DNA from 3 places in the uncultured Acetobacterium sp. genome. Region 1 is predicted to be linked to each of the others. Evidence: riboswitches for the same ligand, from Rfam matches in the RefSeq annotation. Region 1 holds a riboswitch; each other region holds the start of a gene.
What was found. A riboswitch is a leader RNA that binds a small molecule or an ion and turns the genes downstream of it on or off. The one in region 1 is predicted to bind molybdenum cofactor.

Region 1 (3,281 bases):
TTCAGGCGATACTGAAGTGTATTGCGGTGAATGTGTAAACATTCCGATGTAATGGTGCTGTTTCTTTCACATCTCAGGTACTGAAACAATGTAAAGCAAAGGTCAGCTTCATTTTCACGATCATAGGCATTTAGTGTCAAAATGGCTGGGTGACACAGACAGAGATCTTTGGTTATTTTTAACAGCGAATCATGAATATAGGCTGTAGTGAAATCTTCGCAACGACGGATATAGGAATTTGTAGATTGACCATAGTGGATAGCCAATTTAGCTTGATTCAGGCGCTCTGCCAAGGTATCCCATTCGGTAAAAGGCAGGGAAACACCACAGATAAAATCTAGCGGTTCAATCAGCTTTGTCAATTCATCAGCCAGGGCATCAAATTCTGATTTTAACAGTAATAAAAGGGTTTCATTATCATAGACAAGACGCTTACCCTGAGGGATATACTGATCAAGCGAACCATTTAACGATTCTTTTGTCAGTTGTTCATGGTTGTTCTCAAACAATAATAAAACGCAGGGAACCTTATTTTCCCAGCCCAGGGCCAGGAGGACCCAATCCAATTCTTCTTTTGGGACTGCTTTTCCATTTAAAAGTTCGCAAAATAATTTCGACATCGACTGTGCATAGGTGGATAGTCCTGGAAAATGGGTAAAGGAAACAATATTGAGAAATATATCTGCCAATTGACAGTGTCCGGCTGTCACAGTAGTTTGGAATTCCATGATTTGGATGTGTAAATGCATGTCATTAGCCTGTTTTAAGGTGCCACCGATACAGCGGTGAGATAGTTCGCCAAATGATAACAAGGCAGCCTTGGTACCTTGTAAAACAACTGAGTAATTATCCGATTTTCGCAACATTTGGATTGAGTAAAGTGGAACCCGTCCAGATTTGACGATGTGCTGCCAAGTTCCCCGAAAATAGTCATTTTGATATTCGCGGGAAAAAGCAAAAACGCGACCCTGCCAATTAGCGATAAAAATAGGATTCCGGAAAACCGGAACAGCAAGGTCGACAAGATCCTGCAAAGATGAATTTGAATAAACAGCATCTTTCAGCGAAGACTCCCATAACTGAAAGAATTCATAAGCAGCGAGCGATTCATTAAATATCGAAATAACATTTCCTTCAACCGCAAGATAAAAAGATTTATAGACACAGACAACACATCGATTGGTATTCAGAACGGGGTTAATTTCTGATTCTAAATCTGTCGATTCAGTGATATATAAGAAAACATCTGCTAATTCTGGTCGCTCTTTATCTTTTAACCGGATACCTGTTATACCAGGTTCTGAAGTTTCATCTTCCATTTTTGATGCGAGGATTTTAACCCCCTTTGCGTCAAACCAGTCCTTCAAAATATACAAACTCAATTTCATGACAAACTCCTTTATCAATTGTTCAAAATGAACAGTCGACTTAATTTAGACGTGTAAAGATTTGGTCTATGTGAACGTATACAAAGATCGATAATGGGATTATACTATACCTAAAGGTCAGTTTCAATAATAATATATTCCGATTTACATATGACCCATGTGGCCAATGTGAACAATGGGTAAAAGAAGTAATTTTTTTGCCTTCCATTTGAAAAGGAATTCAGAACGTTTCAATCGTTTTGTTTTCTTTTTTTGCATTTGAAATAAATGGTGTTCCAAATCATATGAGACACTATTTATAAATAAATTTAGGAGGTTTGATAAATGGGTTTTCAAAAAGCGAAGGGTTATATCGGTATGACTGACCCATCAGTTGCAGCATGCCAGGATTGTAAGGTATGTGAATTATTTTGTGCAGCAACACATGATGGTGCCTGTGGTTCAGAATTAAACAGGCTTTGGGAATCAAGCGATATTTTTGCTGGGGAGTACATCACGTATTCATGTAAACAGTGTCTGGCGCCATCATGTATGGATGCCTGCAAGGTTGAAGCAATTTACATCGATGAGGCGACAGGTGCACGATGCATTGACGCTGAAAAGTGTATTGGCTGTAAAGCCTGTATTAAGGCATGTCCACTGGATCCGCCAAGAATTAATTTTGATAGTATCAATAAAAAAGCGAAGAAATGTGATTTGTGCAAAGATCGGGAAGATGGACCAGTATGTGTTCAAATGTGTCCGACAATGTGTTTACAACTCAAAAAATATTAGTGATAGGGAGATGAAGCTATGAATGAACAATGCGGATGGGCAGGAAAAATATTAAGAGTAAATCTTACGGACGGTACGTTTTCAGATGTTGATACGATGCAGTATGTTCCGAAATTTGTCGGTGGTTTGGGGGTCGCCCATAAGATTTGGTGGGATGAAATGCCGTCAGGGATTAAAGCATTCGATCCAGAAAACAAACTGATTTTTATGACGGGGCCGGTCACCGGAACAGCATCACCTTCCAGCGGAAGAGCTGAGTTTGTTTCAATTTCCCCCCACAGTTATCCAGAACAATATGCAAATACCGGTATCGGCGGTTCATTACCCACTTATCTGAAGTGGTGCGGTTATGATGGGATTATCATCGAAGGTAAATCCCCGGAACCGGCTTACCTTTATATCTCTGCGGATGGGCCAGAATTAAGGTCAGCAAAGGATATTTGGGGATTGGGGCTGGTTGATGCCCAGGAAATATTACATGACCGACATGGGGGAAACTCATCGTCCTATGGAATTGGACCGGCAGGTGAAAACCTGATTCGTTTTGCAATCATCGGATGCGGTATTCACAGTGCAACTGGCCAGGGTGGTCATGGTGCCGTCATGGGTTCAAAGAATCTAAAAGCCATCACCGTAACTAAGGGTAAGCATCAGGTGAAGGTCGCTGATCCGGAAGGCTTATTAAAAACAACATTGAAATTTGGTCCGATCAGAAAACCCATGCCTGTTTATGATATGGATTTGGCCGATGATCAAACAAATCCCTTCTGGGATCGCTGGACAGGACCGGATCATAAACCTAATTTCTCAATCAACTGGATGGGGAATGTTCACAACAAACCCTTTAAATTTCTAAGTCATTCCTGTGGATTGGGATGCTATGCGTCCTGTGGCTTCTTTGAATTCAAAAATGTGCCTGCTGTAACCGAACCAAAACTGATTCACGCCATGACAGGTTGTAACCATACTCGTTATGAGCAGTTTTTCGATAGAGAAGATGAAACCGTACCGGGTGAAAATTTTAGAAAAGGTCTGGAAATTCATGAGCTGGCGCAACAATTGGGATTTGGCCATTTTGATATCATCTATGGTTTTGTTCCCTGGCTGTATTATACGAAA
Region 2 (3,281 bases), on a different contig from region 1:
TTTCAACCTTTTCATATTTGGATAAGGGACTGTGAATATTTCCTGGACCATTGACACAGCCCTCTTCACAGGCATTCATTTCAATCCAGTATTTCTTGTCCAGTTGATGAATCTCATCTAAAAACTCCATGCAATCCTTAACCCCATCGATGCGGAGAATTTTGCGGCTACCATCGAGTTTTTCGACACTGTTTTTAGCCAGCCCGCCGGTAATCGGATAAAGTCGTCCGGTATTGGTACCGATCGCATCAAATTCTTCTCTCGGTATTTTATTAGGAATGATCTGTTCTTCTTTAATCCAGGCGTCGATTTCATCAAAGGTCAAAACGCCATCGATGATGCCGCGGACATCCTTATCATGGACTTCCATTTTTTTAGCCAGGCAGGAACCCGCATAAACAATTTTTGCATTCGGATATTTTTCCCGCAGAATCTTGCCGTGGGCAATCATCGGTGAAACCTGTCGGCTCAGCGACGATAGATATTGTGGATAATAGATTTCGATAAGATTCTTAATCGCTGCACAGGAGGAAGAAATAACCAGCTTTTTATCACTGTTATACTCATCAGCGTAGGCTTTGGCTACCACTTCAGCACCAATCGAGGTTTCCTCGATGATCGTAAATCCCAATTCCCGAAGAATTCCCAGGTATTGTCTGGGATGATCCAGATAATAAGCAGTCGGGAATACGGCCGATAAACTCAGTACCACCTGCTCAGTTTTAAGCCATTCTTTGATGGTATCGACATCGCTATGAATTTCTTTGGCATTATGGGGACAGGTTGCAATACAGACCCCGCAGCCAATACACATAGCCTGAATGATCTGGGCGTGCTTATCCTTTAGTTTAATCGCTTTGACCGGACACTTCCGGATACATTTATAACAATTACGACATTTATTTTTTGAAAAATTGATAATACTCAATTGTTTTCCCCCATAATTTTCTCAAAAACTTCTTCGACATTTTCAACTGATACGGCATAGATGGTATCATCACATTCGACAGCGACACCCTCTGTGCACTTTCCCATACAAAATGATCCCACCAGTTCAAAATCATCACCCAATTCCCGCTCTTCAATGATCTGATTCAGGGCTTTAACCACCTTATAGGATCCATTTACATGACACGAACTGCCAACACATATTCTAATTGTCTTCATCACATTTTCCTTTATAAAATATTCTGCATTATTCTGGTGGATTCATGGTATCATCAGATTTTTTGTCTGTCAACGGTTGGGCAAAAATGTCATGGTAAAAGGCCAGAAAAAAAAGCGCGCCAGAATTAGGATAAAAAAACGTTCATTCTCACAGTAAAAGCTCTCGTTTTCAACGCCATTTCAGATACTTTTTCCCACAACTTTTCATTTAAACAGAATTTTTATCGAATTTCTGACTATTCATCAGCAAATCCGACTTCGATCTTGACGAAGCCAATAATCTTTGTTAAAATCGTTGTAATTGAATAGCGTTTTCTTGAGTGAAAACAAAACAATCCGAATTGCTAAACCTACGGTTTTCTATGGTTTTTCAATCGATAGAGTATAGTTAGAAATGACTATGCTTTCCAGTGTGTAAAGGATGGTGGAATTCATGGAATTTTCTGACTTTTTTTTTGAACAGTCATTTTGTTTTTTTGAGTCGCCCTCCGATTATGTCATTAAAGAGATCTCTCTTTGATAATTATTTTTAGGAGGAAGAAAATGAAAAAAAAATTGTCCGTATTGCTTATTGTATTGTTTGTCTGTTCCCTTGCGCTTAGTGCTTTGGGTTGCACCCCGGACAAGAAGGATTTAGAAGTCGGTTCCAACGGGGAAATCCTACTTGCCACCACTACCAGCACCCAGGATAGCGGTCTATTAGAAGTGATCCTGCCCGATTTTGAAGCCCAAACCGGTATCGCCGTTAAGGTAATCGCAGTCGGCACTGGGAAAGCCATCGAGATGGGAAAAGCCGGTGAGGCTGATGTACTATTGGTTCATGCCCGCTCCCTAGAAGATCAGTTCATCGCCGATGGTTATGGGGTCGAACGTTTTGATGTCATGTATAACGACTTTGTCGTGGTCGGACCAAAAGAAGACCCAGCCAAGGTAAAAACAACTGCTGCAGCTGATGCTGCCAAAGCATTGACCGCCATTGCTGCGGTGCCATCAACCTTTGTCTCGCGCGATGATAAATCCGGTACCCATACCAAAGAACTGGCGATCTGGAAAGCCGCCAACATTACCCCGGATGGCGACTGGTATTTAAAAACCGGCACCGGCATGGGTGAAACCCTGACGCTTACCAATGAAAAATTGGGCTATACGCTAGCAGACCGGGCGACCTACGCCAACATGAAAGATACCATGGCTAATCTGGAAATCGTCTGTGAAGGCGATCAGATTTTAAATAATCCCTATGGGGTTATTGCCGTTTCGCCAAGTATCAATGACCAGATCAATGCCGATGGCGCGCAAGCCTTTGTTGATTGGATCATCTCACCTGAAACCCAGAAACTAATTGGCTCATATGAAGTGAATGGGGATCCGCTGTTTATTCCCAATGCCGTAAAAAAATAAAAACATCACCAGGATCCTGGGGGAATATCATCTTCCAGGATCTCATTTTGGAGAACTCTATGGATTACATACTCAGTGGATTTGTTGAAGCCTTCCGGCTTATTTTTTCCTTTGACCCTGAAATCATTCAAATCGTTTTGTTATCGCTGTTTGTCTCTTTTTCAGCCACCCTTTATGGCACCCTGATCGGGGTTCCCCTTGGTATTGCTCTGGGAATTCATCATTTCAGGGGCAAAAAAGTGGTCTCCCGTTTTCTATATACCTTTATGTCCTTTCCGCCGGTTATCATCGGTTTGTTCACTGCTCTTTTTTTAGCCCGCTCAGGGCCTTTTGGTCAATTTCAGCTGATGTATACCCCTACTGCCATGATCATTGCTCAAACCATTCTGGTGACCCCAGTTATTATGGGGATTGTCTTTAATCATGCCAGCACCAGCGGTTATGAGGTAGTTCAGACTGGCAAAACCTTGGGTGCCCGAAGATGGGATATTCTGATCTTGCTGGTCTTGGAATTAAAAGCGGTCATTATGATCGCCCTGGTCACCGGTTTTGGCCGGGCTATTTCTGAAGTCGGCGCAGTCATGATTGTCGGGGGCAATATCCGCGGCTTCACCCGGGTAATGACCACCTTTATTGCGATGAATAATAACATGGGTCAATACAGCGTCTCGATTGCCATGGGACTAATCCTGATGTCGATATCGTTTCTTACC
Region 3 (3,281 bases), on a different contig from region 1:
TAAGTTGTCTGGTAATGATTGTTGCAGGGGGCTGTTTTAGCGGTGCAAGCCAGGAAAACAGTAAATCGGCAGCGGATGAGTCGATGTCCTATGATCAGGCAAGCGGGGAAGCGGCAAATGCTGTAGCTGAGGCCACGGCAAATACCAGTGTATCCTTTGATACATCAAAAATTGTTTATTCAGGAAATATCAGCCTGAATACTGAGGACTATCAAGATACTTTTGATAAAATCAGTCGTTACGTATTAGAAATAGGAGGATTTGTTCAGGATTCGGGATCAAACTATGCATCAGAACAGGCCGGTGTCCAGGCTAACTCCGGTTATGTGACCATTCGGGTGCCATCAGCAAAATTTTCAGAAGCGATGACCCATATCCAGACATTAGGCAGCCCCATTAGTGCCAATGTCAGCAGCACCAATATTTCTCAGCAATATCAGGATGTTCAGGCACAGCTTAACAATTTAAAAATCCAGGAAGAACGGCTGTTAGAATACTTAAAACAGGCCACCAATATCACTGACATGCTGACCATTGAAAGCGAATTAAATCGTGTTCGTTCGGAAATTGACAGCCTGACTACCACGATAAAAAACTGGGATATCGAAATGGCCTATTCGACGATATACGTTTCATTGTACGAAAAGAAATTATCCTCATCGGTGGTCAGTTCACCATTTTCAGAAATATTTACTAAAATCGGGGAGGGCTTTGTGACCTCGATCAATTTAGTGCTTTATATTTTGGCATTTCTAATTGTTCTAATTTTTAGACTGATTCCATTTGCTGTCATTGCCGGATTAGGGTTCTTTATTGTTATGATCATCAGAAAGAAGTTAAAAGAAAAAAAGAAGCGGCTCAAAAAAACAGAAATGTATGAATCGGAAGATACAAAAAAAGAGGATAAAAACTAAGGAGGAAAGACGATGTTTTGTGAAAACTGTGGCAAACAAATTCCAGATGATGCGGCATTTTGCACCCATTGCGGAGCTAAACAATTAGGCGGTTCTGCGCCATCCCAACCCATTAGTACCTTACCAAAGCCCCAACCGGTAAGATCAAGTCCACCACCACAACCGGCTCAAGCGGTCGGGGGAATAGATCTGATTACGATGGGACAGTACCTGATTATGTTTTTAATCACGGCCATTCCCATTGCCGGGATTGTGATGCTCTTTATATGGGGATTTGGCAGCGAAACGGGTCCCAATAAAAAGAACTTCGCCCGGGCATACCTGGTAATGATGGCAATTGCCATCGTTTTAGGGATTCTCATCAGTGTTGTGATGGGAGCAATTATGGCATCGATTATGGGTTCCATGTATTATTATTAAGCAGCCAGAGCTTGCAAAAAGAGATGCCGGTCTAGTTGGCATCTCTTTTGTAACTAGCTCGTTATCGGTATGTCTTCTATGAAGAACGGGTGAGAAGCAACTGAAATTTATCTGGATCATTTACAAATAGACATTGACAATTGAAGGTTAAAAAAATATAATTAAAACAATTAAATACGGAATGAAATTGCTTACTGATCTTAATTTCCTAAAATATGAAAATATTATGGAGGCTAAGACGTTAGGGTTTTGTTGGAAACGACAGGGCCTCCCACATTGGAAAAGTAAGAGAATTCATCTTTGCATCGAATTTTTTGTGGGTTTAGCTTTGCTGAGCCTTCTTTTTTTGCAGAAATTGTTTTTTTTGTTTTTCCTGTTGGGATTCCTGACTCAGCATGCTTCCGTAAAAAAGAAAGCTCAGGAGGAGAAAATGAAAAAGAAGTTGTTAACACTGGCATTAGTGATGGTTTTAGGGGTAGGTCTGCTTGGTTGCAGTTCACCTGCGGCAGATTCAAAAAAAGAAGAAAACGCTTCCAAAACGGAAACCCAAAGTCAGCAGCAGGTGGCCGAGTTTATCATTACCCTAGAAGGGATTGATGGAAAAACCGAGTTGACTCAGGCAGATCTTGCGGCCCTTCCTTTGGTTGAAAAAACCATCAAAATGACTAAAAAAGATGGATCAGAAACAGGTGGGGTTTTTAAAGGTTATGCCTTAAAAGACGTGGCCGAACAACTGGGAGTCACTGGCTTCACCAGCATCACGATGGAAGCATCAGATGGCTATTCCAAGCCCTATGATAAGGCGACGGTAGAAGCAGAGGATTCACTACTGACCGTCTCACTTGACGGCGAAGAACTACTCAGCGTGGTGGCAGGCAGTTTAGGTTCCAGTGCCTGGGTTCAAAACATCAGTAAAATGAGTGTTGTTAAATAATAAGAGATTAAGTGGGCAAAGTAATCTTTGCCTGCTTTGTTTAGTTTGGGGAGCGGTGCGAATTCTAGAATTAAAGAAGGGATGAAAAGATGAGCAGAGAAACGCGTGGTGATGACACCTTGGTTAATTTGAGCAACAAAAATTCTAAACGCAAAGAGCAGCTCAAGCGATGGATTCTGCCACTGGTGATTCTCTTTTTAACCCTGTCTTCTGTTTTTCTTATTGCGATTAACAAAAGCCAGACGGAGGAGCGGTTGGGTGCCCTGGGACAGGAAACCGTTAAAATAATGGTTGGTGATGAAATGGTTGACCAGTTTAATCTTGACGAGGTCAAAGCACTGCCAAAGGTTTTGATTGATGAGGGGCTAAATACCAGTAATGGCAGAGAAGAGGTGGTCTTTGGCGGTTTGCTGTTAAAAGATGTGCTAAACACCACTAACTTTGACTATCATCAGTATAATACCATAACCTATAAAGCCATTGATGGTTATGCGTCCCCCGGGACGGTGGCTGAATTGGATGCGGGTGGGGTCTATCTAGTCTATGAACGAAACGGGATTCAAAATACCGATAAAACCCAGGGTGGAACGGGCCCCATGGAAATTGTTATTACCGGTGAGACCTTTAGTTTGCGAAATTGCAAATATCTAAGTGAAATATATTTCGAGTAGAATAATTACCATGAATGAGGTGCATGATGAAAGTAATATCGGTAAGGGGATTGACCCATTCGGGAAAAACTACAGTTATCGAAACCATTATCAGAGGCCTGCGAAGAAGAGGCTATTCGGTGGGATCGGTTAAGGAAATCCACTATGAAGCCTTTGTGATGGATCAACCGGGAACCAACACCGATCGTCATAAAGAAGCCGGTGCACAGCTGGTGACGGCTCTGGGGATGTATGAAACGGATATTCTCTATCAGGAAAAATTGCCGATCCGAAAGCTTTTAGCCCACTACGATTATGACTATGTGATACTAGAGGGTGTTGACGACCCGACAATCCCTAAAA

Region 2: another riboswitch for molybdenum cofactor. It lies ahead of QZ998_RS07935 (substrate-binding domain-containing protein); the one in region 1 lies ahead of QZ998_RS11180 (4Fe-4S dicluster domain-containing protein).
Region 3: another riboswitch for molybdenum cofactor. It lies ahead of QZ998_RS11405 (hypothetical protein); the one in region 1 lies ahead of QZ998_RS11180 (4Fe-4S dicluster domain-containing protein).

Annotation. Positions count from the first base shown of each region.
Region 1 is NZ_CAKMJU010000076.1:23,360-26,640, forward strand. It holds gene QZ998_RS11175 (helix-turn-helix domain-containing protein) at 1-1,388, opposite strand, end outside; molybdenum cofactor riboswitch at 1,514-1,623, shown strand; gene QZ998_RS11180 (4Fe-4S dicluster domain-containing protein) at 1,713-2,162, shown strand; gene QZ998_RS11185 (aldehyde ferredoxin oxidoreductase N-terminal domain-containing protein) at 2,181-3,281, shown strand, end outside.
Region 2 is NZ_CAKMJU010000043.1:77,137-80,417, reverse strand. It holds gene QZ998_RS07945 ([Fe-Fe] hydrogenase large subunit C-terminal domain-containing protein) at 1-928, opposite strand, end outside; gene QZ998_RS07940 ((2Fe-2S) ferredoxin domain-containing protein) at 925-1,170, opposite strand; molybdenum cofactor riboswitch at 1,490-1,606, shown strand; gene QZ998_RS07935 (substrate-binding domain-containing protein) at 1,711-2,568, shown strand; gene QZ998_RS07930 (ABC transporter permease) at 2,628-3,281, shown strand, end outside.
Region 3 is NZ_CAKMJU010000078.1:28,062-31,342, forward strand. It holds gene QZ998_RS11395 (DUF4349 domain-containing protein) at 1-914, shown strand, start outside; gene QZ998_RS11400 (zinc ribbon domain-containing protein) at 927-1,334, shown strand; molybdenum cofactor riboswitch at 1,515-1,637, shown strand; gene QZ998_RS11405 (hypothetical protein) at 1,765-2,268, shown strand; gene QZ998_RS11410 (hypothetical protein) at 2,358-2,939, shown strand; gene QZ998_RS11415 (molybdopterin-guanine dinucleotide biosynthesis protein MobB) at 2,966-3,281, shown strand, end outside.